3 regions of the Vibrio campbellii CAIM 519 genome follow, and region 2 is predicted to be linked to each of the others. Evidence: predicted binding sites of a transcription regulator. Region 2 holds the regulator's gene; each other region holds the start of a gene.
The links. Region 2 encodes PurR, which represses purine synthesis genes. Its sites were predicted from a motif close to TNANGNAAACGTTTNCNTNA; they were not measured.
Positions count from the first base shown of each region.

Region 1: the regulator PurR is predicted to act here: its motif matches at 2,246-2,265, upstream of metK (methionine adenosyltransferase).
Region 3: the regulator PurR is predicted to act here: its motif matches at 3,861-3,880, upstream of A8140_RS04755 (NupC/NupG family nucleoside CNT transporter).

Region 1 is NZ_CP015863.1:2,821,465-2,831,418, forward strand. Features, by position in the region: gene tkt (transketolase) at 44-2,053, opposite strand; gene metK (methionine adenosyltransferase) at 2,422-3,576, shown strand; gene A8140_RS13515 (DUF2189 domain-containing protein) at 3,858-4,655, shown strand; gene A8140_RS13520 (SprT family zinc-dependent metalloprotease) at 4,723-5,220, shown strand; gene endA (deoxyribonuclease I) at 5,371-6,066, shown strand; gene rsmE (16S rRNA (uracil(1498)-N(3))-methyltransferase) at 6,213-6,944, shown strand; gene gshB (glutathione synthase) at 6,959-7,909, shown strand; gene A8140_RS13540 (YqgE/AlgH family protein) at 8,038-8,601, shown strand; gene ruvX (Holliday junction resolvase RuvX) at 8,649-9,074, shown strand; gene A8140_RS13550 (PilT/PilU family type 4a pilus ATPase) at 9,299-9,954, opposite strand, start outside.
Region 2 is NZ_CP015863.1:1,154,822-1,164,775, forward strand. Features, by position in the region: gene topA (type I DNA topoisomerase) at 1-2,014, shown strand, start outside; gene glgC (glucose-1-phosphate adenylyltransferase) at 2,549-3,766, shown strand; gene glgA (glycogen synthase GlgA) at 3,756-5,213, shown strand; gene A8140_RS05555 (alpha/beta fold hydrolase) at 5,337-6,140, shown strand; gene A8140_RS05560 (putative signal transducing protein) at 6,178-6,495, opposite strand; gene A8140_RS05565 (TVP38/TMEM64 family protein) at 6,495-7,184, opposite strand; gene A8140_RS05570 (TfoX/Sxy family DNA transformation protein) at 7,305-7,895, opposite strand; cyclic di-GMP riboswitch class I at 8,012-8,101, opposite strand; gene purR (HTH-type transcriptional repressor PurR) at 8,381-9,385, opposite strand; gene torD (molecular chaperone TorD) at 9,829-9,954, opposite strand, start outside.
Region 3 is NZ_CP015863.1:966,311-976,264, reverse strand. Features, by position in the region: gene A8140_RS04770 (alpha/beta hydrolase) at 111-971, opposite strand; tRNA gene A8140_RS04765 (tRNA-Arg) at 1,160-1,236, opposite strand; gene folD (bifunctional methylenetetrahydrofolate dehydrogenase/methenyltetrahydrofolate cyclohydrolase FolD) at 1,441-2,301, shown strand; gene A8140_RS04755 (NupC/NupG family nucleoside CNT transporter) at 2,521-3,720, opposite strand; gene A8140_RS04750 (LysR family transcriptional regulator) at 3,956-4,900, opposite strand; gene A8140_RS04745 (lytic murein transglycosylase) at 4,972-5,943, opposite strand; gene A8140_RS04740 (YcgL domain-containing protein) at 5,992-6,273, opposite strand; gene minC (septum site-determining protein MinC) at 6,471-7,133, shown strand; gene minD (septum site-determining protein MinD) at 7,151-7,963, shown strand; gene minE (cell division topological specificity factor MinE) at 7,966-8,229, shown strand; gene rnd (ribonuclease D) at 8,641-9,759, opposite strand; gene fadD (long-chain-fatty-acid--CoA ligase FadD) at 9,847-9,954, opposite strand, start outside.

The DNA.
Region 1 (9,954 bases), 1.6 Mb from region 2:
AAACCGAGCATTAACGCTCGGTTTTTCTTTTATCTTCGTAAGCTTACGCTAGCAGTTCTTTTGCTGTGTTCACTACGTTTTCTACAGTGAAACCAAACATTTCGAACAGTTGGTCAGCTGGTGCAGATTCACCGAATGTTGTCATACCGATGATGCGACCGTCGAAGCCAACGTACTTGTACCAGAAGTCAGCAATGCCCGCTTCTACAGCGATACGTGCCGTTACGTCTGATGGCAGTACTGACTCACGGTAAGCTGCGTCTTGCTTATCGAATGCATCTGTTGATGGCATTGAAACAACGCGCACTTTCTTACCTTCAGCGGTTAGTTGCTCAGCCGCTTTCACTGCTAGTTCAACTTCAGAACCTGTCGCAATAAGGATTAGCTCAGGTTTACCATCGCTGTCTTTCAGGATGTAAGCACCTTTCGCGATGTCCGCTACTTGCTCAGCAGTACGTTCTTGTTGCGCCAGGTTTTGACGAGAGAAGATAAGCGCCGATGGGCCATCTTTACGTTCGATCGCTAGTTTCCATGCTACTGCAGACTCAACTTGGTCACATGGACGCCACGTGCTCATGTTTGGAGTCAGACGTAGAGACGCCATTTGCTCAACTGGTTGGTGAGTTGGGCCATCTTCGCCAAGACCGATAGAGTCGTGCGTGTACACTTGGATGTTCTGAATCTTCATCAGAGCAGCCATACGCATAGCGTTACGTGCGTATTCCATGAACATCAGGAATGTTGCGCCGTAAGGAACAAAACCGCCGTGTAGCGCGATACCGTTCATGATCGCTGTCATACCGAATTCACGTACACCGTAGTGGATGTAGTTACCAGAGAAGTCGTTCGCTTCTTGAGACTTAGAACCAGACCACATGGTTAGGTTAGAAGGCGCTAGGTCAGCAGAGCCGCCCATGAATTCTGGAAGCATTTGACCAAACGCTTCTAATGCGTTTTGAGATGCTTTACGTGATGCGATGTTCGCTGGGTTTGCTTGAAGGTCAGCAATGATTTGGTTTGCTTTCTCTTCCCACTCAGCTGGAAGTTCGCCGTTTAGACGACGTTTAAGCTCTGCTGCTTCTGCTGGGTAAGCCGCTGCGTATGCTTCAAACTTAGCATTCCAAGCCGCTTCTTTTTCAGAACCTGCCGCTTTAGCATCCCACTCAGCGTATACGTCTGCAGGGATTTCAAATGCTGGGTGTTCCCAACCTAGGAATTCACGCGCTGCTGCGATTTCTTCCGCACCTAGTGGCGCACCGTGACAGTCGTGAGAACCTGATTTGTTTGGAGAACCAAAACCGATGATAGTTTTAGTACAGATAAGCGTAGGGCGTGGATCTGCTTTTGCCGCTTCGATTGCTGCGTTGATCGCTTCAGAATCGTGACCATCTACAGCAGGGATTACGTGCCAACCGTAAGATTCAAAACGCTTAGGCGTGTCGTCAGAGAACCAACCTTCAACGTGACCATCGATAGAGATGCCGTTGTCGTCCCAGAATGCGATCAGTTTGCCAAGGCCTAGTGTACCAGCAAGAGAACATGCCTCGTGCGAGATACCTTCCATCAGACAGCCGTCGCCCATGAATACGTAAGTGAAGTGGTCAACGATGTCGTGGCCTTCTTTGTTGAACTGAGCCGCCAACGCTTTCTCAGCCATCGCCATACCAACTGCGTTAGTGATGCCTTGACCTAGAGGACCCGTTGTTGTCTCGATACCAGGTGCGTAGCCGTACTCTGGGTGACCAGGAGTCTTAGAGTGAAGCTGACGGAAGTTCTTAAGATCGTCGATAGACAGCTCGTAACCACTCAGATGCAGTAGAGAGTAAATCAGCATAGAGCCGTGGCCGTTAGACAGTACGAAACGGTCGCGGTCAGCCCACTCTGGGTTAGCTGGGTTGTGGTTTAGGTGAGAACGCCAAAGAACTTCAGCGATATCAGCCATACCCATAGGTGCGCCTGGGTGGCCAGAGTTAGCTTGTTGAACACCATCCATGCTAAGAGCGCGGATTGCATTTGCGAGCTCTTTGTTTGAAAGAACGTTACGAGAAGACATGTCTGCTCCTGAGTGCATTAAGCGAATTGATAAAGGAATGTGGGCACATTAACCAAGAGTACTGGGTATAAAAGTGCGGGCAACATTCTCTCAAAGCCAAAATCTGACTGCAAACGTTTTACTCACCATTTTTGAGGTTTTAACTCAACCTTTTCGCACTTAATGGACCATTTATTAAAAATTCCCCCCATCAAAAGCAAACGATTGGGTAATAAGCTAGACGAATTCAAATAGAAAAAGAGCTTGTAATTCGACCGTGGGAAATTAAAATAGACGTCTAGATGTAGAAACACCTACAAACTGTATTGTATTTTTCGTGGCAAGCTTGCGTTAGTTAGCCATGAGTAAACCTTAAGATTGGAGCTATCATGGCTAAGCACCTGTTCACTTCTGAGTCGGTATCAGAAGGTCATCCAGATAAAATCGCAGACCAAATCTCTGACGCAGTTCTTGATGCAATTCTAGAGCAAGACCCAAAAGCACGTGTTGCTTGTGAGACTTACGTTAAAACCGGCATGGTTATGGTTGGTGGTGAAGTAACGACTTCTGCATGGGTTGATATCGAAGAAATCACTCGTGAAACTGTTCGTGAAATTGGTTACGTTCACTCTGATATGGGCTTTGATGCGAACTCGTGTGCGGTTCTAAACACCATCGGTAAGCAGTCTCCAGACATCAACCAAGGTGTTGATAAAGCAGACCCTAAAGAGCAAGGTGCGGGCGACCAAGGCATCATGTTTGGTTACGCAACTAACGAAACTGAAATCCTAATGCCAGCTCCAATTACTTACTCTCACCGTCTTGTTCAAAAACAAGCTGAAGTTCGTAAGAGCGGTAAACTAGATTTCCTTCGCCCAGATGCGAAATCTCAAGTCACGTTCCAATACGACCAAGGTAAGATTGTTGGTATCGATGCAGTTGTTCTTTCAACTCAGCACTGCGATTCAGTAACAACACCTGACCTACGTGAAGCAGTAATGGAAGAGATCATCAAGCCAGTATTGCCTTCAGAGTGGATCACTAAAGACACAAACTTCTTCATCAACCCAACCGGTCGTTTTGTTATCGGTGGCCCAATGGGTGACTGTGGTCTAACTGGTCGTAAAATCATCGTAGATACTTACGGCGGTGCAGCTCGTCACGGTGGCGGTGCATTCTCTGGTAAAGATCCATCGAAAGTAGACCGCTCAGCAGCTTACGCAGCACGTTACGTAGCGAAAAACATCGTAGCAGCTGGCATGGCTGACCGTTGTGAAATCCAACTTTCTTACGCAATCGGTGTTGCTGATCCAACGTCTATCATGGTTGAAACGTTCGGTACTGAAAAAGTATCTCACGACATCATCATTGAAGCGGTTCGTCAAAACTTCGACCTACGTCCATACGGTCTACAAGAAATGCTTAACCTGCTGCAACCAATCTACAAGCAGACAGCAGCATACGGTCACTTCGGTCGCGAAGAATTCCCATGGGAAGCAACTGATAAAGCTGAACTTCTACGTGACTTCGCTGGCATCAAGTAATCGAGCCACGCAAGAATCAATAAAGCCCTCGCCTCTGGCGGGGGCTTTTTGTTTCTCCCCTTCCTCTTCTCCCTCATTTGTACTGTGAACAAAAGTTCAGCAATTATTTGTAAATTGCCTCATCTCCGCCAATAGTTAACATAATGTTAAATGCACTTTTCGATGCATATAACGTAAAGAAAGATGATGCGGGCAAACGTGGCTAAAAGAGTCATGAAAAACGTCAGCCGTACATCTTTTATGGCCTAGGTGCCACCGTGGGACTAAATCAAGGAGGAGTTATGCCTCGTACCGTGAATCCATCCGACTTCCAAAATAAACGAAAGGAAGTCCCAGATAACGAATACGCCAGAACCATTCCATGCAACACTGTTAATCTTTCTGCACCATTTCATTGGCTCGCACAGGGCCTGCATGACTTCGTTCGCATGCCAATTATTAGTGCCTTTTACGGCATCTGCTTCATGGCCGCTGCGATTGGTATCGTGCTTCTGGTTCAATGGCAAGGCACGCACCTTGTCGTAATGCCGAGCTTGATTGTTTACATGCTAATCGGTCCATTTCTAGCACTCGGCTTATATGACGCAAGCTGGGAAAGAGAGCGTGGGCACAAACCAAGCTTATTCCACTCAATGAAAGCCATTGGGCGTAACTCGACCTCTCAATGGGCGTTCGCCGTATTGCTCGTAGTGTGTATGATTTTCTGGATGCGAATTGCTGCACTACTTCATGCGCTATACCCTTCTGTACAAGGTGCTCCACTGACTGAATTCTTACCTTTCTTAGTTATTGGTTCACTCGTTGGTTTTGTCCTGGCTTGCGTGGTCTTCAGCATTTCTGCTTTCTCCATCCCGCTGATGATGGAGCGCCGCGTTGATATGATGACCGCCGTTTTCACCAGCTTTAACGCGGTAAAATCCAACATTCCAGCGATGATTGTATGGGCTGCCATTATTTGTGGTGGTATCTTAATCGGCTTTGCGACGTACGGTATTGGTATGCTCTTCACCATGCCAATCCTAGGCTATGGTACATGGCATGCTTACCACGCGACGATAAAGAAAAAGCACACGCCTTAAAAGACTGATGCTATGATCCAGTCCTCGCAAACGCGGGGGCTTTTTTATTGGGTGAACGGGGTAAGTCGTGGATATAGAACTGAGCTACAAAGCCAAACAGGTGATGGCAAATTGCATCGCGATGGCAGAACAAGCCTTCAAACGTTCTTTTCCAATTCCATCTCTGACTTTCAATGTACGTGGCAAAGCCGCAGGCAAAGCCTATTTACAGCTGAATGAAGTTCGCTTGAACCCAAAACTCTTTAAAGAAAACCCTCAAGCGTTTCTCAAAGAAGTAATCCCACACGAAGTCGCGCATCTCATTACTTATCAAGTTTACGGTCGAGTTCGCCCGCACGGAAAAGAGTGGCAAGGCGTAATGGAAGCCGTGTTCAAAGTTCCAGCTAAGACAACGCACAGTTTCGATGTTGCCTCTGTACAAGGTAAAACCTTTGAATACCGCTGTGGTTGTATGACTTATCCGTTGTCCATTCGTCGCCATAACAAAGTTCTTCGCAAAGAAGCGGTATACTCATGCCAGAAATGCCGCCAACCGCTGAGCTTTACAGGCACTCAGCTCTCCTAAAGCCCCAAATTTCCCACTTTTTCATTCCAGAAAGAGAGACATTCGCTCTCAAAGTCTCTCTTTTTACCCGTTATTGTTTATTTACTCATCACTAAAGCCCATTTGTGCGTGTTAGAATGAATAAAGTCATACTTTATAAAGACTTTAATCATGAAATACCTGTTCTCTTTATTCCTGCTTGCGCTTTCTAGTGCGGCAATTGCTGCGCCTCCAAGCTCTTTCTCTGCGGCTAAGCGTGAAGCGGTAAAAATATACGCCGATCACCCAACCAGCTTCTACTGTGGTTGTGACATCAAATGGCAAGGTAAGAAAGGCATACCCGACCTTGCTTCATGCGGCTACCAAGTTCGTAAACAAGAAAAACGCGCATCGCGCATCGAATGGGAACACGTTGTCCCTGCTTGGCAATTCGGCCACCAGCGTCAATGTTGGCAAAATGGTGGGCGCAAAAACTGCACAAGAAACGACAACGTCTTCAAATCAATGGAAGCCGATCTCCACAACCTGACTCCAGCAATTGGTGAGGTAAACGGTGACCGTTCGAACTACAACTTCAGCCAGTGGAACGGTATGGACGGCGTCAGCTACGGTCGTTGTGAAATGCAAGTTAACTTTAAGCAGCGTAAAGTCATGCCGCCCGATCGCGCGCGTGGTTCAATTGCGCGTACTTACCTCTACATGAGTAAAGAGTACGGCTTCAAACTGTCTAAGCAACAAACTCAATTAATGAGTGCTTGGAACAAATCCTACCCTGCAGACAAGTGGGAATGTGAGCGTGATGAGCGCATTGCTAAGATTCAAGGCAACCACAACCCATTCGTTCAAGAGGCTTGTCGCGCACTGTAATTCTTCCTGCGATTACCGCGATACACCTTCGTAGTTTGAGGCGTTATCATTTACTGCAATGGAAACGCCTCTTGCCCCTTGTTTTTTCGGTGGAAAGCATCCATGTTAGTGTCTAAACACTCGCGTATGCAGGAAATCGAAACACTATGCGTATCCCTCGAATTTATCATTCAGAAACCATTCAACAACTTGGCGTCATTGCTCTGAGCGACGATGCAGCCGGCCATATTGGTCGCGTGCTGCGCATGAAAGAAGGGCAAGAAGTCCTGCTGTTTGACGGCAGCGGTGCAGAATTCCCAGCAGTCATCAGTGAAGTCAGCAAAAAGAATGTGATGGTTGAGATTTCTGAACGCGTAGAAAGCAGCATTGAGTCACCACTTGATCTTCACCTTGGTCAGGTTATTTCGCGTGGCGACAAGATGGAATTCACCATCCAAAAATCAGTAGAACTTGGCGTTAATACGATTACACCGCTGATCTCTGAACGTTGTGGTGTGAAACTAGACCAAAAACGTTTTGAGAAGAAACTGGCTCAGTGGCAAAAGATTGCGATCAGTGCGTGTGAACAGTGTGGTCGCAACGTAGTACCTGAAATTCGCCCTATCATGAGCCTAGAAGAGTGGTGCCAAGAAGAGTACGACGGCTTGAAACTAAACCTTCATCCACGCGCTAAATACTCTATCAACACCCTGCCAACACCTGTTGAAAAAGTTCGTCTGTTGATCGGCCCTGAAGGCGGTCTATCCTCTGACGAAATCGACATGACTCGCGAATACCAATTTGAAGAGACGCTACTCGGTCCTCGCGTTTTGCGCACCGAAACAGCGGCTCTGACAGCAATTACAGCTTTACAAGTTCGTTTCGGCGATCTTGGTTAAAACGGAGAAAAATAATGATCAAACTCGGTATCGTAATGGACCCAATCTCGTCCATTAACATCAAAAAAGACTCTAGCTTTGCCATGATGCTTGAAGCGCAACGCCGCGGCTACGAAATACACTACATGGAAATGAACGATCTGCACCTAGACCAAGGTAAAGCAATCGCAGACACTAAAGTGGTTGAGCTTAAAGAAGATCCAAACGGCTGGTACGAATTCAAATCAGAGCAGACTATCGAACTGTCTGAGCTTGATGCAGTGCTAATGCGTAAAGATCCTCCGTTCGACACTGAGTACATCTACGCAACTTACATCCTTGAGCGTGCTGAAGAGCAAGGCGCACTGATCGTGAACAAGCCACAAAGCCTACGCGACTGTAACGAGAAACTGTTCACCGCTTGGTTCCCAGAACTAACGCCAACTACCATCGTGACGCGTAAAGCAGAGAAGATTAAAGCTTTCCGTGAAGAACACGGTGATGTGATCCTAAAACCACTTGATGGTATGGGCGGCGCATCTATCTTCCGCGTGAAAGAGAACGATCCAAACGTATCGGTAATCATCGAGACATTGACGAACCACGGCCAAAACTACGCAATGGCGCAAACCTTCGTGCCAGACATTAGCAACGGTGACAAGCGCATCCTAGTAGTTGATGGTGAGCCAATGCCTTACTGCCTTGCTCGTATCCCAGCAAAAGGTGAAACGCGTGGCAACCTAGCGGCTGGCGGCACGGGTGAAGCTCGTCCACTAAGTGAAACTGATATGAAGATCGCTCAAGCAGTCGCACCAACACTAAAAGAAAAAGGTCTTATCTTTGTGGGTCTTGACGTGATTGGCGACAAGCTAACGGAAATCAACGTAACCAGCCCAACCTGTATTCGTGAAATTGAAGCTGCTTTTGATATTTCTATCACAGGTAAGCTAATGGACGCGATTGAGCGCCGAGTGAAAGGCGAATAACTCAAACTGTATTACAGTTAATAAAGAGCGTTGTGGATTAACTTAAGCAAACTCATGCACATACCCGTAAGGGTAAAAGCATGATGTTTGCTTAAGTATTTTAATAGTCTTATAAGGTCGAGATGAGAATGAACCTCACAAACCATTTCTTAGTTGCCATGCCGGGAATGAAAGATCCCTACTTCCAGAATAGCGTTATCTACGTCTGTGAACATAACGAAGAAGGCGCTATGGGGTTGATGATCAACGCTCCTGTCGACATCACAGTAGGCAGCATGCTCAATCAAGTCGAAGTGCAACCTGTGCACCCTCGACTGTTTGAAGCAAGCTTGGATAGACCGGTATACAACGGCGGTCCCGTTTCTGAAGATCGTGGTTTTATCCTGCACAAACCAAAAGACTACTACGAATCAAGTATTCAAATGACCGACGAACTGGCGGTGACTACGTCTAAAGACATCTTGTCGGTACTAGGGACAGAGGCTGAACCAAGTGATTATTTAGTAGCACTGGGATATTCAGGCTGGAGTGCGGGTCAATTAGAAACCGAGCTGGCTGAGAACTCTTGGCTGACCATCGAAGCGGCACCAGAGATCATTTTCGATACACCGATTATCGATCGCTGGAAAAAAGCAGTCGAAAAGCTTGGCATCGATCCGAGCCAACTATCTGCGGATGCTGGCCACGCTTAAAGACGTACACAACCACTACTTTCATTTATTTAGATTCGAGACTCCTTATGTCACGTACAATCATGGCCTTCGATTTCGGCACCAAGAGCATTGGTAGTGCCATCGGGCAAGAAGTCACAGGCACAGCCTCACCGCTAAAAGCATTCAAAGCGAATGACGGCATTCCAAACTGGGATGATATCGAAAAGCAAATTAAAGAGTGGCAACCAGACCTATTAGTGGTGGGTTTGCCGACAGACTTACATGGTAAAGACCTAGAGACCATCACGCCGCGAGCGAAGAAGTTCGCCAACCGTCTGCATGGTCGTTACGGTTTACCTGTTGAATTGCATGATGAACGCCTATCAACGGCAGAAGCACGTGCAGAACTGTTCAGTATGGGTGGCTACAAGGCGCTATCAAAAGGCAATATCGACTGCCAATCCGCGGTAGTAATTCTTGAGAGCTGGTTTGAAAGCCTTTGGGGTGAGTAGACATTTCAGGCACAAATAAAAAAGGTTGGCTTCTGCCAACCTTTTTCGTTTCTGGAGTCGATTATACCAATCACAGTAAATAAGTGCTCAGAAATAGCGTAGGGAAAATGCTTGAGAACAAGGCGCAATTTTTCGATAAGTAGTTATTCTACAATCAAAAATTGCAACGCAGTTATCGAGTATTTTAACAAGCTAGAATGACCAGTTATTTACTACGATTGGTATTAATCCATATCGATCTTAACATTCGCCAGCGTGCCTGTAGAGAAGGCTTCACCGCGTTGCGTCTTCAACATTAAACGTAGATCGTTGGCTGAATCTGCACTGTGCAATGCATCCTCTTCGCTGATCTTACCTTGCATCACCAACTTGTAGAGCGATTGGTCGAAGGTCAACATCCCGAACTCGTTAGAGCGAGCCATGGTCGATTTCAATTCATGCAGGTCACCTCGACGGATCAGATCAGAAACACGTGGACTGTTTAATAAGATCTCAAACACGCCATGACGCCCCTGACCGTTCTTATCACGGATCAACTGCTGACCCACCACACCTTTTAAGTTCATCGACAGATCAAATAAGAACTGATCTTTCTGATCTTTCGGCACTAGGTGCAAAATACGCTCCAGCGCTTGGTTCGCGTTGTTGGCGTGCAGTGTCGCCATACACAAGTGACCAGTCTCAGCAAAGGTCATCGCGTATTCCATCGTTTCTCGGCTACGGATCTCACCAATCAAAATCATATCAGGCGCCTGACGTAACGAGTTTTTCAACGCCACTTCATAGCTGTCGGTGTCTAGGCCAACTTCACGCTGTGTCACGATGCAACGCTTGTGCTCGTGCACAAATTCAATCGGGTCTTCTACCGTCAGGATGTGAC
Region 2 (9,954 bases):
AGCGGTGAAGCTATTGGTTGAGCGTGAGCGTGAAATCAACGCTTTCATTCCAGAAGAGTTCTGGGATATCAATGCGAATACGCACACCAAAGATAAGACTGCATTCAAATTGCTCGTTGCACAAAAAGATGGCGTTGCGTTTAAGCCAGTCAACGAGGCAGAGACCAAAGCAGCGCTTTCGGTACTGGAAAAAGCGAGCTACGAAGTTTGTAAGCGTGAAGACCGTCCAACAAAGAGTAAGCCGTCTGCTCCTTACATCACTTCAACACTGCAACAAGCGGCAAGTACTCGTCTTGGCTACGGCGTTAAGAAGACAATGATGCTCGCTCAACGTTTGTATGAAGCGGGTTACATCACCTATATGCGTACCGACTCAACTAACTTGAGTGCGGAAGCTGTAGATGCGGTTCGTGGATTCATCGGCTCTGAGTATGGTGATAAGTATCTTCCTGCTAACCCGTTAAGATACGGTAGCAAAGAGGGCGCACAAGAAGCGCACGAAGCGATTCGTCCTTCCGATGTTTCTGTGAAATCAGAAGATCTACAAGGTGTTGATGCGGACGCACACAAACTTTACTCATTGATCTGGAATCAGTTCGTTGCTTGTCAAATGACGCCAGCAGAATACGATTCAACGACAATCAGTGTGAAAGCGGCAGAATACACGCTAAAAGCGAAAGGCCGTATCCTTAAGTTTGACGGTTGGACTCGCGTACAACGCCCAATGGGTAAAAACGAAGATACGATTCTTCCAGCTGTTCAGCTAGGCGAAAAGCTAGACTTAGAGTCATTAGAGCCTAAACAGCACTTTACTAAGCCACCCGCACGTTTTACAGAAGCGGCATTGGTTAAAGAGCTTGAGAAGCGCGGCATTGGTCGTCCTTCAACTTACGCTTCAATCATCTCTACGATCCAAGATCGCGGTTACGTGAAAGTTGAACAGCGTCGTTTCTATGCAGAGAAGATGGGTGAGATCGTTACTGACCGCCTAGATGACAGCTTTAACGACCTAATGAACTACGACTTCACGGCTCGTATGGAACAGAAGCTTGACCAAATCGCAGAAGGCGATGTGATGTGGAAAGATGTCCTAGACAACTTCTTCACAGACTTCACTGGCGATCTTGAGAAAGCGGAACAGGACGAAAACGAAGGCGGCATGAAGCTGAATCACATTGTGATGACAGATATTGAGTGTCCGACTTGTAGCCGTCCAATGGGTATTCGTACTGCGTCTACTGGTGTGTTCCTTGGCTGTTCTGGTTACGCATTACCACCTAAAGAGCGTTGTAAGACAACGATTAACTTAGGTGACGAAGATGGCATTATCAATGTTCTAGAAGAAGATGTGGAAACTGCAGCACTGCGTGCGAAGAAGCGTTGTCCTATCTGTGAAACAGCGATGGATGCATACCTGATCGACGATAAGCGTAAGATGCACGTTTGTGGTAACAACCCGAACTGTGAAGGCTACATCGTTGAACACGGCGAGTTCAAAGTGAAAGGCTACGATGGCCCAGTTGTTGAGTGTGACAAGTGTGGTTCTGACATGGTGCTTAAAAACGGTCGCTTCGGTAAATACATGGACTGTACGAGTGAGACGTGTAAGAACACTCGTAAGATTCTGAAGAATGGCGAAGTTGCGCCACCGAAGGAAGACCCAGTCCATTTCCCCGAACTGCCATGTGAAAACTCGGACGCTTACTTTGTTCTGCGTGATGGTGCTTCTGGCCTATTTATGGCAGCAAGCAACTTCCCTAAATCACGTGAAACTCGTGCTCCGTTGGTGTCTGAACTTGCTCGCTTCGAAGAACGTCTTCCGGAGAAGTTTAAGTACCTAACGACAGCGCCAGCAGCGGATCCAGATGGTCGCCCTGCAGTGGTTCGCTTTAGCCGTAAGAGCAAAGAAAACTACGTGCGTACTGAAGACAATGGCAAACCAAGTGGTTGGACTGCGTTTTTTGTTGACGGTAAGTGGGAAATCACAGATAAGCGCAAAAAAGCAAAAGCTTAAACATCAAGTTTAAATGGATAAGGCAGCGAATTCGCTGCCTTATTTTTTATCTGCTATTTTATAAATCATTCATTTCACCAATGCTTTTCCCTCCAAGTTTTCTCCATTTTGTTTTCATCGAACGGTCATAGTTTCATCGTATCCTGTCGCAAAACTGCACTTGTGTAGTTAATCGGTTTGTAAATTGTTTTCACAATGTAATCGTTTGCACTCTGATGTGTGATCAAGATACCGTATTGAGTAAGCAACATCTGTATATGACACAGAATGGCATATTTTAAATTGTAATTTAGTTCCAGTCCGATAACTTATTACACAAATAATGTATCTGTATGCTGTTATTTAGCGCCAAAAATAAAGAATAACTAAGGTGCTGGCGTACGAGGATGTGCAATAGCTTTTTTAGTTCGTGCTGTGAGGGTTCAAAGAAACTTGTCAGTGCGAATGTATTAACGTATTCGCTTGACTCCCCGAGTTCTGCTCATATCAAGCGAGTACAAGTTCCAAGCTATAACTATATATGGAGAACAACGAATGGCTGGTGTTTTGGGAATGATTCTTGCTGGCGGTGAAGGCTCTCGCTTGAGACCTTTAACGGAATCCCGCAGTAAACCTTCGGTCCCTTTTGGCGGGAGCTACCGACTTATTGATTTCGCTCTGAATAACTTTGTGAATGCGGATCTCATGCGCATTTACGTTCTTACTCAATTCAAATCTCAATCTCTATTCCACCACTTGAAAAAGGGGTGGAACATCAACGGCATTACCGACCGTTTTATCGACCCAATTCCTGCGCAAATGCGTACAGGTAAGCGTTGGTACGAAGGTACAGCGGATGCTATTTACCAAAACCTACGTTTTATGGAATTGGCGGAACCGGATCAAGTTTGTATCTTTGGCTCAGACCATATTTATAAAATGGACATCAAACAGATGTTGGCTTTCCACCAAGAGAAAGAAGCGTCACTAACGGTTTCAGCGCTTAGAATGCCGTTATCTGAAGCTTCTCAATTTGGTGTTATTGAAGTCGATAAAGAAGGTCGTATGATCGGCTTTGAAGAGAAACCTGCAAACCCGAAATCTATTCCTGGCGACCCAGAACATGCGCTGGTTTCGATGGGGAACTACGTATTTGAAGCTCAGACGCTGTTTGCTGAGTTGATTGAAGATGCCGACAATGAAGCTTCTTCTCACGATTTTGGTAAAGACATCATTCCAAAGATGTTCCCACGTGGTGATGTGTTCGTTTACGACTTCAGTACTAACCGCATTACTGGCGAGAAAGAAGAAGTTTACTGGCGCGATGTGGGTACGATTGACGCGTACTGGCAAGCTCACATGGATCTGCTTGAGAAAGACGCAGCGTTCTCGCTATACAACCGAAAATGGCCACTGCACACTTACTACCCACCATTGCCACCTGCGACATTTACGGACTCTGACAATGGTCGAGTTCAAATCATTGACAGCTTAGTATGTAACGGCAGCTACGTGCGTGGCTCTCGTATCGAAAAATCGGTACTTGGCTTCCGCAGCAACATCGCTTCTGCGTGTGACATTAGCCAATGTATTTTGCTTGGTGACGTGAAAGTTGGAGAAGGTTGTGTACTTCGTCGCGTGATTGTAGATAAAGATGCGGATATTGCACCGGGTACGCAAATTGGTGTAAATCTACAAGAAGATAAGAAACACTACCATGTGTCAGATGATGGCATTGTTGTAATTCCAAAAGGAGCACGTGTTGGCTACTAACAATTTGTCTGTTCTGTTTGTAGCGTCTGAAGTCGAAGGACTGATCAAGAGTGGCGGCTTGGCTGATGTAGCCAAGGCACTGCCGGAAGCCCTTCAAAATCTTCAGCAAGATGTACGAATTTCTATACCAGCCTATACCGGCATTGAGCAGTTATCAGAGGCGGAAACCGTTCTTGAGACAGAGCTAACGAGTTGGCCTCATAACGCTTACCGTGTCCTAAAGCTAACGCTCGGCGACAATCCAGTTTACTTGATTGATTGCCCTCCGTATTTCAATCGTCCTTCCATGTATGCGGAAAATAACCAGGCTTATACCGACAACGGCGAGCGCTTTGCTTTTTTCAGCGCTGCTTGCCTTGATATGTTACCTAAGCTTGGTTTTCAACCAGATATTGTACATGCCAATGATTGGCATACTGGGTTAGTCCCATTCTTGTTAAAACATCGTTACGGTCACGACGCTTTATTTGCGAATACTCGCAGCGTTATCTCTATCCATAATGCGGTATTCAAAGGGGTATTTAGCTATGACGATGTTCAGTGTCTTCCTGAATTTCATTCCCGAAATGTACCAGACGCAGCGGTAAGCGCTACGCACATCACCATGCTTAAAGCGGGGGTGATGAACGCAGATAAAATAAATGCGGTCAGTCCAACTTATGCAGAAGAGCTTAAAACTGAGCTGGGAAGCCATGGTATGGCGTGGGAATTTCAGCAACGTGCTGGAGATTTGATTGGTATTCTTAATGGCTGCGATTACGGCACTTGGAACCCAGAAACCGATTCGAATTTACCGCTAAACTACAAAGCGAATCGACAAAGTATGGTTCGTGGTAAAAACGCATGTAAGAGGGCGCTGCAAGAACAACTGGGTCTTGAAGCGTCCGATTGTGCCATGTTTGGTATGGTGTGCCGCCTGACACAGCAAAAAGGGGTTCATTATCTGTTGCCGGCATTGGCTGATTTTCTAAAACACGATGTTCAGCTTGTTGTGGTTGGCACTGGCGATCCTATTCTGGCTGCGCAGTTACGAGATGTTGCCGCACAGTTTTCGGATAAGTTTGTTTTTGTTGAAGCTTATGACAACGAGCTCGCGCACTTGGTTGAGGCCGGCTCAGATTTCTTCTTAATGCCTTCTGAGTTTGAGCCTTGTGGTTTGAACCAAATCTACAGCATGGCCTATGGCACTTTGCCTATCGTTCGTGGGGTGGGGGGCTTAAAAGATAGCGTGAATGACTACGACGTAGATCCAACAGACGCAACGGGTTTTGTTTTTTATGAGCCGACGCCACAAGGATTGTTGCTTACCATGCTACGAGCATTATTGCTGTATGCACAAAATGTGAACGAAGTAAGGCGAGTACAACTGCATGCTATGCAAAAAGACTTTTGCTGGCGCAAAACGGCTGAAGAGTATTTGCAACTGTATAGAGCTGCGTTAAATTGACGCAAAATTTTTAGAAAGTGTAACGAAAGGCACCGAATTAGGTGCCTTTATTACTCTTGTCCTAATAGAGTGTGTTAGGATTTATTTATTCCTGTCCAAAAAGAATGTTTTTCATACTGATACATGACTCAGCCACTTTTATTCCACAAAACCTATTTACACCCTACTAGTAAAGAGTGGGTCGTTTTCGTTCATGGTGCTGGTGGCAGTTCTTCGATATGGTTTAAACAGATCAAGGCTTATAAGCAGCACTTCAACTTATTGCTGATTGATCTTCGAGGACACGGAAAATCCAATCAACTGCTTAAAGAGTTGATGACAAGCCGTTATACCTTTACGGCAGTCACCCAAGATATTTTAAAAGTCCTAGATCACCTTAAGATTCAGTCCGCGCACTTTGTCGGTATGTCTCTGGGGACCATCATTGTTCGTAACCTTGCCGAGCTGGCTTCAGAACGCGTACGCTCTATGGTTCTTGGCGGGGCGGTGACACGTTTGAATACACGCTCTCAAATCCTAGTGAGACTTGGTAACTTCGGTAAGCACATCCTGCCATACATGTGGCTGTATAAGTTATTTGCTTACATTGTGATGCCACAGAAGAACCAACGTGAATCGCGACATTTATTTATTCGCGAAGCAAAGAAGCTGTGCCAGAAAGAATTCAAACGTTGGTTTATTTTGGCTGCAGATGTGAACCCGTTGATGCGATATTTTAAAGATCGTGAGCTTCCAATCCCAACCCTATACTTGATGGGGGACAGAGATTATATGTTTATTAAACCTGTCAAAGAGATGGTTGCGGTACATAAGCTCAGCGTCTTGCGCGAAATTCCTGATTGTGGCCACGTGTGTAATGTGGAAAGACCAGACGACTTTAATCAGCATTCTATCGAGTTCATTAAGCAGCAAAGTCTTGCGGCTTAATAGATTTTTCAGTCAGACCCAAAGAGTAGGGGAGCCATTATGGCTCCCCTATTTGATATCCACATTGCCAGCATGCCCCAAACTGACCTTCATTTTGTTCTGAACATTGTGGGCATCGCCAATCTTGATAAGTTCGGTCCGCTTGTTGTCGATAATCTTCAACAATGGCTGACGCTTTCAACTCTTGCTCTGGATGTAAAAGCCAAACATACGGGTCTGTATCATCGCCAAATGGCAGTTCGCCTTTCAAGCCAAACATTCCCTCGCCTCTTACTTCACAAGCTATCTGTTCGGTTTTTAGAAGCTCGCAAACGATATGAGCTTCAGCAGGATTCTTGGCGACGTATATTTTCATTAAGCGTTTCCGTTTTGTACTTGAGCAGGGCGAACTTTATTCATAACCCATTTTGCGATGATTGGGAACAAACCAAGTAACGCAAATGACGCTAATACGGTCGGCGACACAATACCTGATAGGCTATCAATGGTGGCGAGTTGAGTACCAGCGTTTAAGTACACGGCAGTGCCTGGCAGCATACCGATTTGGCTGGTTAAGTAAAAACGCGCAATGGTCATCGGTGTTAACCCCATCAATAAGTTGATAAGGAAAAACGGAAAAACAGGAATCAAGCGCAGAGAAAACAGGTAAAAGGCACCATCTTTTTCAACGCCTTGGTTAATCGCACTCAGTTTACTCCCAAATTTGCTTTGTACCCATTCTCTCAATAGGTAACGGCTACTCAAGAAAGCAATCGTAGCGCCGATGGTGCTGGCAAAAGAAACCAACAATAAGCTAGTCCAAAAACCAAACAAAGCAGCACCGAGCAGGGTAACGACAGCTGCGCCTGGAATCGAAAACGCAGTGATGGCGATATAAGCAAAGAAATAGGTCGCGGCGGCGTATATGAAGTTTTGGTCAATAAAGCTATTTAACGCCTCTTGTTGTGCTTTTGCATTTTCTAGGGTTAGGTATTGGCCAAAATTTACACCTAAAAAGAGGATGGTCGCGACTAGGATCAGTCCTAAAATCATTTTCTTATTCATATCAATTGCTCCGTTTGGCTTCTTAAATAATAAGACAGAATGGAATAAGAAAAAATTTCAAAAAAAAACCGCAGCGTGAAAACTGCGGCTTTTACTCAATGTCATACTGATATGAACGCGCTACGGGAGAGCACTCATCAATTCTTCTCGGCGAGACTGAGGTACGACGCTCCAATGTGTACCGTTGATTGCGCCCTCTAGTGCCCACAACAACTCAAGGCTTACCGTTGAGGCATGCGTATCTTGGATTGCTTTGTAAGCGTTTAAGGCACCTTCTTCTTCTAGCTGCTCGACAGAGTCAATGCCTGCTTTCTTCAACATACGTTCAGTTGCTAGGCGAAGGTTCGGAAGGTCTTTCAATCGGTTAGGTTTGGTGCTCGCTTGTTGCTTTTTCTCTTGCTTAGCGGTCTCTAGAGATTGCTTTGCAACTTCAATCAAGCGATCGGTTGAATCCCATAGATCATTAGAAATCGCATAGTATTTCGTAACAACTGGGAAACCACGTTTTTTGTAGACGTACGGTTTTAGTCCTTGAGTCTCGAAGTCAGAAGATGTTTGTCGGTCAGCTCGAATGTGAAGTTGGTTGTTTACGACTAGCGCAAACATCGTTTCATCAGCGAAGAGCCCGAAGCCGCCAAACATTGAGCGCGACTTGATATTACCAAGTGCCTCAAACAGCTTCATTGAGTCTTTGAGTATCGGTTTATCCATGGTGTGTTATCTCGGTGTAATTAATATTACGCCACCAAAAATCAGGTCCGAGAGATTAGCAAATGCATGCAGACACAATGTCATTAAAGGGTAAACTCACTTAATGCATATTTGCCATCGGTAACCCCGCTACCTTCCATCTAATTCGATGGTTCAGGCCGGAGGCTTTGCGTCCCACCCTTTCGAATGGTTTGCCCTGTGCGTGACCATTTGAGAATACTTCGTATATTGAATTAACATCACGTTTCAAGTACCAAAGTGTGATCTTGGTTCAGTTAATAGTGCTATTTTGGTGTGTTTAGTTTCATATTTTGGACTGCTTAATTGCCATACTAAAGCTTGATGTAGGAAATGGGCTACAAGTGAGTTAAAACAGCAACTTATCTTAGCTTTTGATTGTATAAGCGATGTCGAATGTTTCAAAAAAGTTATTTTACGCAATAAAAAAGCGCCCCGAAGAGCGCTTTATAAAAATTGAGGTGAAATTAGTTCAATTTCTTAACTGTATTGCGAACTACGATCTCTGGCTGCATCTCAAACACACGCTTTTCGTGCTCTTTGTCTTTGATGCGCTCTAGTAGAATTTCAAACGCGTTTTTACCCACACGACGTTTCGGTTGGTGGATCGTTGTTAGCGGCGGTGAGAAGTACTCAGCAAGCTCAATGTTGTCGTAGCCGATAACGGAGATGTCATCTGGTACTTTGATGCCATTTTGTTGTAGACGGCTCATCAACCCTAACGCCATTGTATCGTTAAAGCAGAATACAGCAGTTGGGCGTTTTTCCATTGCAGTGATGTTGTCTGCAGCAAGTACTGCTGTATCACACTCGAAGTTACCTTCAAGAACCCAATCTTCGTTTATTGCAAGATTTGCTTCAGCCATTGCACGACGGTAGCCTGCGATACGCTCTTGGCACGCTGCCTTTTCAAAGTGGCCACTCAAACATGCGATGTCAGTATGACCGTTGTCGATCAGGTATTTCGTCGCGATGTAACCGCCTTCTTCTGAGTTATCAATGATCTTATCTGCCTGTGAGCTTTCTGGGCCCCAGTCCATTACCACTTTAGGAATGTCTGAATGGCGATCAAGCATCTCTTTTAGCTCTTCCGTCAAGTCAGAACACATTACTAGGATGCCGTCTACGCGTTTCTCAGCAAGCATGCGGATGTAGTCACGTTGTTTCTCGTAGATACCACCAGTGTTACATAAGATCAGTGTGTAACCTTGACGGTAACAGTAGCTTTCAACACCATCGATCACTTCAGAGAAGAATAGGTTGGTTGATTGAGTAACTAACATACCGATAGTACGAGTAGAGTTGCATTTCAAACTACGAGCAACAGCACTTGGCGCGTAATTGAGCTCATCCACTGCTTTCATTACTTTTTCTTGAGTGGTCTCTGCAACAAAGCGAGTTTTGTTAATTACGTGCGAAACTGTTGTGGTAGAAACGCCGGCTAAGCGAGCAACGTCTTTAATAGTGGCCATAAATGATGTCCTGTATCGAGCTACTGAATACCGTAGTGAAGACAACCATACGTTTAGGGTCTTGCGCAAACCGAGCAACTGCAGAAAGGGCATTGCTGAGATATTTGGCAGCGGTTGTTCCGAAATCGGTATAAAAATGTTTGTAGCAACATTTGTTGCTGAAACGCCTATTCCTGTCTTACATAAATGAGAAATAGGTCAGCAATCATGTTAAGAAAACACGAAAACCGCTATATTTCAGCGGTTTACATATAAATCATATTTAATCGTTTGCGCTCACATTTTAGACTGATGTGGGCAGACTGGCAATATTTTCAGCGGTTGTTTTGTGCCTTTGAGGTCACATTTTAACGGCTAAATTTGTTGGGTTTCTATGAGCCAGATTAAAAATAAACGAATAAAATAGGGAGCCTAAATAGCAGGCTCCCTAAAATAGGCGGCAATTATTCACCAAGAAGGTAGGTGCTGTCCAGTTTACAGAATGCAATTAATAGTTGCGCAACGCTAACATAGAAGCCAAATTCATCGAATTGCTTACATTTAGCAGCAAACTGAGGCAACCAAGTCAT
Region 3 (9,954 bases), 190 kb from region 2:
AATACATGCTTGATATAAAACTGAGCGCTTATAATAGCAAAACACGTTCGTTATTATCAATATTTTTCATGCTTATGGTGTTTTTATATCATTAAACGTATGGGTTGTGTTCATTGACAAACTTTGTTTTGGTCTTTTAGATCTGGCCATTGCCTTAGCTGACAAATAATCTTCTCTCGCCAGATAGGTGAGTCCCAAATAGTAATATGACCTTCTGTGTTAGTAATCCAAAGTTGCTTTGGAGATTGAGTGTGTGAATACAAAGCAAAAGCATGGCTTGAGCTTATAAGAGGATCCAGAGAACTGTGAGTTATTAGTACAGGGACATTATCTATCTGAGCAACATTAGCCAGTGGCGAATAATCATCAGTAACTAACATGCTAAGAGGATATTGAAATAGCCATGTAATCCAAGATTTACCAAGCGTTTCCTGCATTATTTTACGGTGTGAACTAAAGGTGCTGTCCAGTATTAGTCCCTGCGGTTTTTTTAATGTTGGAAGCTCAGCAACTAAATTAACGGCTACGGATGCGCCAAGGCTTTGCCCCCAAATAATAATCGGTAAATTAGTTGTGTTCTGAGTGAGTAATTCGTAATAGCCAGCTCTCGCATCTTCTTGTATCGAAGCGAAATCAGGCTCCCCATGAGAGAGACCGTAGCCACGATAGTCAATTATCATGACTTCCCACCCAATATCTGATAGCCAGTGGACATTTGCGATGTGATAGCTAAGATTTTGAGCATTACCATGTAAAAAAAAGACAGTACCTTGCTTTTCTTTATCTGTATGAACCCTCCAAGCGTGTAGCCTAGTACCATCCTGTGAGGAAAAAAATACATCGGTTTTAGAAAACTCGAATACTTCAGGTGACGATACCAGATTCTTTGACGGCCAAAAGAACAGGCTCTCACAACCTAGGAGCATTAAAGATATTAAGAAGTAGGCTGGAATCTTTACTCCACAAATCAAGCACTCACCTGTTATGTTTTCATATTATAACAACAAGTATTGTCACTAGTTTTAGAATATTCAATTTAGAATAATCCGCTCGGCTCAATCTTTAGAAGTTGCTGACACATAGAGTGCCCAGTATCAGATCTGGAACGAAAACGACAAAACCCCGACAACTCGAGGAGCTATCGGGGTTTCTGAATATATGGCACGCCCTGTAGGATTCGAACCTACGACCACATCCTTAGAAGGGACGTGCTCTATCCAGCTGAGCTAAGGGCGCGCTACAGGGAAAGGATTATACGAGTTCAAGCGCTTAAATCAACGGGTTTTCATAACATTCTGATCTGAATGCCTAAAAAAAGGGCACTAAAGCGATAAATGTTCAAAAACACCCCAAAGCAAACGTTTGCGTATGGATGTTAAATAGATTTTCTGCGACAATGCGCCGCAAATAATTTGCCTTCTCAATTTAAAAAGGAAAGTCATGACTGCTCAAAATATAGATGGAACTCTCATTTCCCAAACTGTTCGATCCGAAGTTGCAGCACGTGTGAAAGCTCGCGTTGAGGCTGGCCTTCGTGCTCCTGGTCTTGCAGTTATTCTAGTTGGTGAAGATCCAGCTTCTCAAGTTTACGTTGGCAGTAAGCGCCGTGCGTGTGAAGAAGTTGGCTTTGTCTCTAAGTCTTTTGACCTTCCTGCGACAACGTCGGAAGAAGAGTTGTTGGCACTTATCGATGAGTTGAACAACGACGCAGAAATCGATGGCATTCTTGTTCAGTTGCCACTTCCTGCTGGCATCGATGCAACGCACGTTCTTGAGCGTATTCACCCAGAAAAAGACGTGGATGGCTTCCACCCTTACAACGTTGGTCGTCTAGCACAGCGCATTCCTAAGCTTCGTTCTTGTACGCCAAAAGGCATTATTACGCTGCTTGATCGTTACAACATCGAGCTACGCGGTAAGCACGCGGTTGTGGTTGGCGCATCAAATATCGTTGGCCGCCCAATGACACTTGAGCTGCTTCTTGCTGGTTGTACAACGACAACTTGTCACCGCTTTACCAAAGACCTAGAAGGTCACGTTCGCCAAGCTGACCTTGTTGTGGTTGCTGTTGGTAAGCCAAACTTCATTCCTGGTGAGTGGATTAAGAAAGGCGCTGTTGTGGTCGATGTGGGCATCAACCGTCTTGAGTCGGGCAAGCTAGTAGGTGACGTGGAATACGACAAAGCACGTGAGAATGCGAGCTTCATTACACCAGTACCGGGCGGTGTTGGCCCAATGACGGTAGCAAGCTTGATTGAGAACACGATGCTGGCTTGCGAGCAATTCCATACGAAGAAGTAAAGAATTACGATACTGAAAGGGCTCCGCAAGGGGCCCTTTTTGTTTGGAGTAATAACCCCCTCTAACTCCCCCTTGAAAATGGGGAGGACCGGTCTGAGATCGTTTTTACCTATGAAATCACATCGCACATCATATTCATTGTCGACTGGTGCTTCACACTAAGCGCACTCAAGTCTAGTCCCCTCCCCTTTCTAAGGGGAGGGTTAGGGAGGGGTTCTGTTACAAACTCAAGATCACGCCAGCAATTGATGCACTCATCAAGTTCGCCATTACACCTGCTGCGATTGCGCGGAAGCCGTATTTCGAGATGAATGAACGCTTCTCTGGCACTAATGAACCTAGACCACCAATCAGCATTGCCATGGTTGAGATGTTTGCGAAACCACACAGTGCGAAGGTTACAATAGCTTGTGAGTGTGCGCTTAGCTGAGACTTCACTTCCATCAGTTGGATGAAGGCTACGAACTCGTTTACCACGATCTTGTTACCGATCAGGGAGCCAGCTACGATAGCTTCATTCCAAGGAATACCTAGCAACCATGCGATTGGTGCGAATAGGTAGCCAAGCACTAACTCGAAGCTTAGTTCCATACCGAATAGACCGCCGAACCAGCCTAGAATGCCGTTTAGCATCGCGATAACACTCACGAACGCCAATAGGGTTGCACCTACCGCCACTGCAATACGTAGACCAGACATTGCGCCGTCAGCCATTGCTTCAACCACGTTGGTTGCGCGTGGCATTTCTACTTGGTCTAGATCCATATCCTGTGCTGCGCTGTCTGTCTCTGGCATCATAATTTTTGCCATTAGAAGACCCGCTGGTGCTGACATGAATGCCGCTGCGATTAGGAAGTTAAGATCCACACCCAGTGATGCGTAACCCACTAGCGTGCCACCTGCAACCGATGCCAAACCACCAGTCATGACTGCGAAGAACTGAGAATCGCTCATGTGCTTCAGGTATGGCTTTACTACTAGCGGCGCTTCAATCATACCAACGAAGATGTTCGCTGTTGCAGATAGCGATTCTGCACGGCCTGTGCCTAGCAAACGCTGTAGACCACCACCGATTAGGTTGATCACTTTTGGCATTAGACCAATGTGGTACAAACCAGAAATCAGCGCTGAGAAGAAGACGATGATACCTAGTACATTAATCGCGAAGGTAAAGCCACCTGTTGCTAGGTTGCCAAATAGGAACGCGATGCCCTCTTGACCGTAGTTGATTAGGTTAGAAACCGCGCCAGTTACTGCGTTAAGCGCTTCTTTACCCGCTGGAACGTAAAGTACCAATAGCGCGAAGATTACTTGCAGAGCAAAAGCCAAAGACACCGTTCGTAGACGAATGTTCTTACGGTTAGTCGAAAGCAGCCATGCTACGAATAGGATGACTACGATACCAAGAATTGAGTTCATAAAATGAATCCGAAAAAGGGGGAACAGGAAAGGCGTCGGATTGTATAGAGCGTAAAAAATGCTGCAAGTTGGGGATGTTAACAGGCTGAAAATCTCACCAGCTTACTCTTTAACCAGCAAAATAACTCGTTGAATTAAATAAAGATAAACGTTTGCTTAAAGTTATTATTTCCAAATGGAAAAGATGTTTCTGGATTTGGAAAAACTTTGTGATTCAAATCACCTTATGTATTCCCTACTTAGGAATCGAAATATACGGCGCTAATCGCTGATCCCAATGGCAAGGAGAACCGATCTTCTGTTTGATGAATTCGATCACTGCTGAGATCTTTTTCGGCATATGCTGACGACTTGGGTACACCGCATAAAACGGCATGGACTGGCTGGCTTTCCAATCTGGTAGAAGCTGGATCAATTTGCCTGAGCGGAATTCATCCCCCAGCAAGTAAGTGGCTAAGTAAGCAATCCCCCACCCTGCGATTGCGGCATCACGCACCGCTTCTGCTAAATCGACTGAGTAGTTGCCAGAGACTTTCACGTTGAGCTCTTGCTCGCGATTGGTGAACGCCCAGCTGGTGTAGTCACGCTCCCAACTGCGGTAAATAAGGCAGTTATGCTGCGACAAGTCATTCGGTTCGGTTGGCGTATCGTGCTTGAGTAAATAATCCGGCGATGCGGCAACCACGAATTGGCAATCTGCTAGACGCTGAGCAATGTAGCCTTCTGGTAGGTGTTCATTATTGGTGATCCACAAATCCAAGCCTTCTTCGAGCATATCGACTTTGTAATCGAACAAATGCACTTCGACTTGCAGTTGCGGGTATTTCTCGCGAAGTTCTTGAATGGCAGGAATGATATGCAAGGTGCCAAAAGACTGCGACAAACCAAGACGAACCAAACCGGCGACTTCATCGCGCTGGCTTTCCATCTCTAACGTTGCACTGCTAACGGCTTGCACCACTTGCTCACAGTGGTGATAAAAGGTTTGCCCGGCTTCGGTTGGCGTGAAGCTGCGCGTGGTGCGTTGCACAAGCTTGATACCCAGTGAAGCTTCCAACTGGCTGAGCTGTTTACTAACGTGAGAAACAGACACGCCTAGGCTCTTTGCCGCAGCGGTAAAGTTCTTATGTTTGATCAACGCTGAGAAGATCACCATTTGTGCAGCACGTTCAGATAACACGCAAACCTCGTTTCAAATAGAGAAAACAAAGGGCTCCGAAGAGCCCCTTTTTATTCGTTTATACATTCAACCTAGAATGTGATGCGGTCAGCTAAGTGACTTACCGCCAGTGCGAAGTAGTAAGAGCGGTTCCACTTCATCAACACATTGTAGTTGTTGTACACCAAGTAAGTACGACCGTTCTCATCGTCTGGCATGATCAACCAAGCCTTGATGTCTTCGTCCAACTTAGGAAGTGAGCTGCCATCGTATTTGGTGATGCCAAGCTTGCTCCACTCTTGCAGATACTTACCTTTTTCCGCTTCGCGACCTTGCAGGTTATGGTCGATGCCGTGTGGCACTTTAACCTGACGACCCCAAGTGAACTTATCATCCCAGCCAGATTTACTTAGGTAGTTCGCAGTAGAAGCAAACACGTCCGCTTCTGATTGCCAGATGTCTTTCTTGCCGTCACCATTACCATCCGCGGCAAAGCGTAGGAATGAGCTTGGCATAAACTGACATTGACCCATCGCACCAGCCCAAGAACCTTTGAAATTCTCTAGCTCGATATGACCTTCATCTAGGATTTGTAGTGCCGCCATTGTTTCTTTACGGAAGAACTCTTCACGACGACCTTCAAATGCCATGGTCGATAACGCGTCGATCACGCGGAAGTTACCAGTGAACTTACCGAAGTTACTTTCTACGCCCCAAAGTGCAACGATAAAGCGCGGCTGCACGCCAAACTCATCGCCAATGCGTTTAAGTTCAGCGTAGTGTTCTTTATACAGTTGCTTCGCTTGCTTAACCTTCCACTCAGGTACCGCGCGAGGAATGTATTCGTCTAACGTCAGTTTCTTCTCAGGTTGGTTACGGTCAGCTTTGACTGCACGTGGTTTGTATTCCACATCAGCAAAAGCGGCATCGATCACCTGTTCGGAAATGCCTTTATCACGCGCTTCTGCACGCAATTTATTTAGGTATTCATCAAAGCCGTCGCTACTTGCAAAGGCTGAAGTGCACATACCAACGCTGAGCATTGCTGCCAGTATCTTTTTCATATCGCCCTCCTCGAGCGAGGCAGAATTCCCAGATGAAAAGCGGTGACGTTATTCGCCTTTCTGCTGGGCTTTTTGTTCTTTGTATTTTTCTAGTAGGTTTTCCGGCGGAGGCGGAACCTGTAGGAAGAAACCATCATTAATTAATGACGTTTTCACTTTCTCGACATCAACTTGTGCCAAAGTACGACCATCAAGTTTGATTGTCATCACCGGCATAGGCTTACCGAACATCTGCATTAACGTGTCAGGAACCTGTGAGAAATCATCCTTTTTCGGAATATAGAGATAAGTGCCTTCTTTTCTGGAGCTTTTATAAATAGAACAAAGCATGACGAGCCTTTTGTGCTGATTTACCCGCTTTGAGTGCGGATTTTGTTGAAAACGTAAAATTCTCGCAAACTTGATAGCAAATTTGAGATTAATTCACTTATTTGCCCGCTTGAGAACTTGCTGCGCTAAAGGATGAAATATAACATGACAGACCTAGTTTAAGGCAACGCTCTTTCAATAAAGGCAAGAAGTCCACGATGACCCATTCACCTGACCTTAAAGGTAGCAGTTTTACATTGTCAGTTTTACACCTTTCTGACAACGAGATCGCTAAGACTGTCGAATTTTTGCAAGAAAAGGTTTCTCAAGCACCCTCTTTCTTCGCATCCGCACCTCTGGTTATCAATATAGCAAAAGTAGAAGGCGATATTGATTTCACCGCACTTAAACAAGGCATCGCCGATGCAGGGTTTATTCCGGTTGGCGTGACTGGCTGTAAAGATAAGCGCGTTCAAAACCTTGCCTCAGAAGCGGGCTTCGCCATCATGTCTGCAAGCAAATCTCCAACTCAAGCACCAGCGAAAATTGCGCCGACCAAAATCGTTCGTACGCCGGTACGTTCTGGCCAGCAGATTTACGCCAAAGACGGTGACTTGGTTGTACTAGCACACGTAAGCGCTGGTGCAGAAGTGATTGCTGATGGCTCTATCCACATTCATGGCACCCTACGTGGACGCGCCATTGCTGGTGCGAGCGGCCAACAAGAAGCACGAATTATTTGTCACGATTTACAAGCTGAACTGGTTTCCATTGCAGGAGATTACTGGTTGAGCGATCAAATTGAGAGTGAGTATTGGCAAAAGAAAGTAATGATCAGTAAAGCCGAAGAATCATTACATCTAGAAACACTCACGATTTAGTCTAAAAAGGAAATAAAATGGCACGCATTATTGTAGTAACGTCTGGTAAAGGTGGCGTTGGTAAAACCACTTCAAGCGCAGCCATCGCCTCTGGTCTGGCTCTTAAGGGCAAAAAGACTGCGGTGATCGATTTTGATATCGGCTTGCGTAACCTCGATCTTATCATGGGCTGTGAACGCCGCGTGGTGTATGACTTTGTTAACGTCATCAACGGTGAAGCAACGCTTAACCAAGCGATGATCAAAGACAAGCGCACAGATAACCTATTCATTCTTCCAGCTTCTCAAACACGTGATAAAGACGCGCTAACCAAAGATGGCGTGCAACGTGTGTTCACTGAGTTGGATGAAATGGGCTTCGACTTCATCATCTGTGACTCTCCAGCAGGTATTGAGCAAGGTGCTCTGATGGCGCTGTACTACGCAGATGAAGCGATTGTAACGACAAACCCAGAAGTGTCTTCGGTACGTGACTCTGACCGTATCTTAGGTATTTTGGATTCTAAGTCTCTACGTGCTGAGCAAGGTCTTGAGCCAGTTAAGCAGCACCTACTACTGACGCGTTACAACCCTTCTCGCGTAACACAAGGTGAGATGCTAAGCGTTGAAGACGTAGAAGAGATCCTACACATTTCTCTACTGGGCGTAATTCCAGAAAGCCAAGCGGTACTGAATGCATCAAACAAAGGTGTGCCAGTGATCTTTGACGAGAACACAGATGCAGGCATGGCTTACTCTGATACGGTAGACCGCCTACTGGGCAACCAGGTTGAATTTCGTTTCCTTACTGAGGAGAAGAAAGGACTCTTTAAACGACTATTCGGAGGCTAGACATGTCACTACTAGAATTTTTCCGCCCACAAAAGAAAACTTCTGCGAATCTAGCCAAAGAGCGTTTGCAGATCATCGTTGCTGAGCGTCGTAGCCAGAACGATCCTGCGCCTTCTTACTTGCCTCAATTGAAAGAGGACATCTTGAAGGTGATCAGCAAATACGTTGCGATTGATCCAAACATGGTGGATTTGACGTTCGAACACAAGGACGATGATATTTCGGTTCTTGAGCTCAACGTGAAGTTGCCAGAGGACGAGAAGTAATTACTCTTCGGCTTTAATTGAGAGTCTTCCTTTTCGTCATTCTGGTCAACGAGTTACGAACGTGATTCGGTACCTATGACTAGCATGCTCGGGTTATGGAAAAAAGGTTTTGAATTCAAAGCGAGCTGTCAGTAGATTCCTAGTCTCACTTAGGTTCGCTGGAATGACCCAAGACCCCTTCGTCATTCTGGACAGCGAGGTACGAGCGTGATTCAGAATCTTTGACTAGCGTGCTCGGGTGGTTGATAGAAGGTTTAGAATTCAAAGCGAGCTGCCAGTAGATTCCTAGTCTCACTTAGGTTCGCTGGAATGACCCTGTGGCTTAGTCCTGCTGAAATGAGCACTCAAAACAAAAGACAAATGCGTGTTACAAAAAAGGTTGGCGATAATGCCAACCTTTTTTATTGGTACTTACTTCAGCACCTTATTCATCTTCTCGCCGAGTAATTCAAGACGCCAGCCTTGCATTACATCCGGTAGACGCGCTGGGTCACGGTCTTTCTTCCATACCCAACTGATGATTTGGTTAATCTGCTTTTTAGACGCCAAGAACTCGGTCGCCAAGCCTGACTTTTGCGACGCTACCTTCACCACATCCTTCATGTTCTTGAAGATTTGCTTGTAGCCTGGGTAATCCATCAAACGTTCGATTTTCGCTGGGTAATCATCGGCTGGTGTTTGCTTCGCTTGCTTCACAATACCCGCAATCTTCGCACCGTGGCGGTTAATCGCACGAATATCGATGCCTTCCGCTTCCATCTTCTTAAAGCCAGTCAAACCAAGACGAGCCACTGTCAGCAGGTCACCTTCTTTGAAGATAAAGTTCAGCGCAAGGTCACGCTTAATCGCTTCGCGGTAGCGCCAAGTCGCCAAAGGCTTAAGAATCGCAAGTTCAGCCGGTCTTAGCTGCCATGAGCCTTTGATGTCTAGGTAGGCATTTTCTTCGTTCACGCTGCGAATACGCTTTGATACCAGTAAGTCGCTCTCTTGCTGAACCGCCTCCCACCAGCCTGCTTCGTTCACTTTATCTAATAGCTTCTCGTAAAGGGGCATTAGGTAGTGCACGTCAGCCGCAGCGTAATCAAGCTGCTTTTGAGTCAGTGGACGCGCCATCCAGTCAGTGCGAGATTCGCTCTTGTCTAGCTCGACGCCAAGGTATTCTTCCACCAGCGTAGCGAAGCCCGTCGACAGGCCGTGACCTAGGAAAGCGGCCATCAACTGCGTATCCACCATTGGGAATGGTGTACAGCCAAAGGCATTTTGGAAGACTTCTAAATCTTCACCACACGCGTGCAGTACTTTTAGCACTGAGGTGTCTTTTAGCAACTCGACGAACGACGTCATGTCCGTCAGTTCTGTCGGGTCGATAAGAGAAAGTTGTTTGCCATCGAAAAGCTGAATCAATCCTAGTTGCGGATAGTAAGTCCTGATTCGCACGAATTCGGTATCCAGCATAACTACGTCGGCTTCTCTTGCTAGAGCGCAGACTTCTTCTAGGTCTTTGTTTTTCGAAATGATCTGATAGTTCACATGCTTCTCGCTATAAAAAAATGCCAGCAAAACGCTGGCATTCTAACACTATTTGGCAATAAATGGTTGTTGCACAAAGAAATCCGCTTATGCGCTCTTCTTCGCTAGCTCTGCGTCGTTCTCTTCACGCAGTACGCGACGAAGGATCTTACCTACGTTGGTCTTAGGTAGATCTTCACGGAACTCAACCAACTT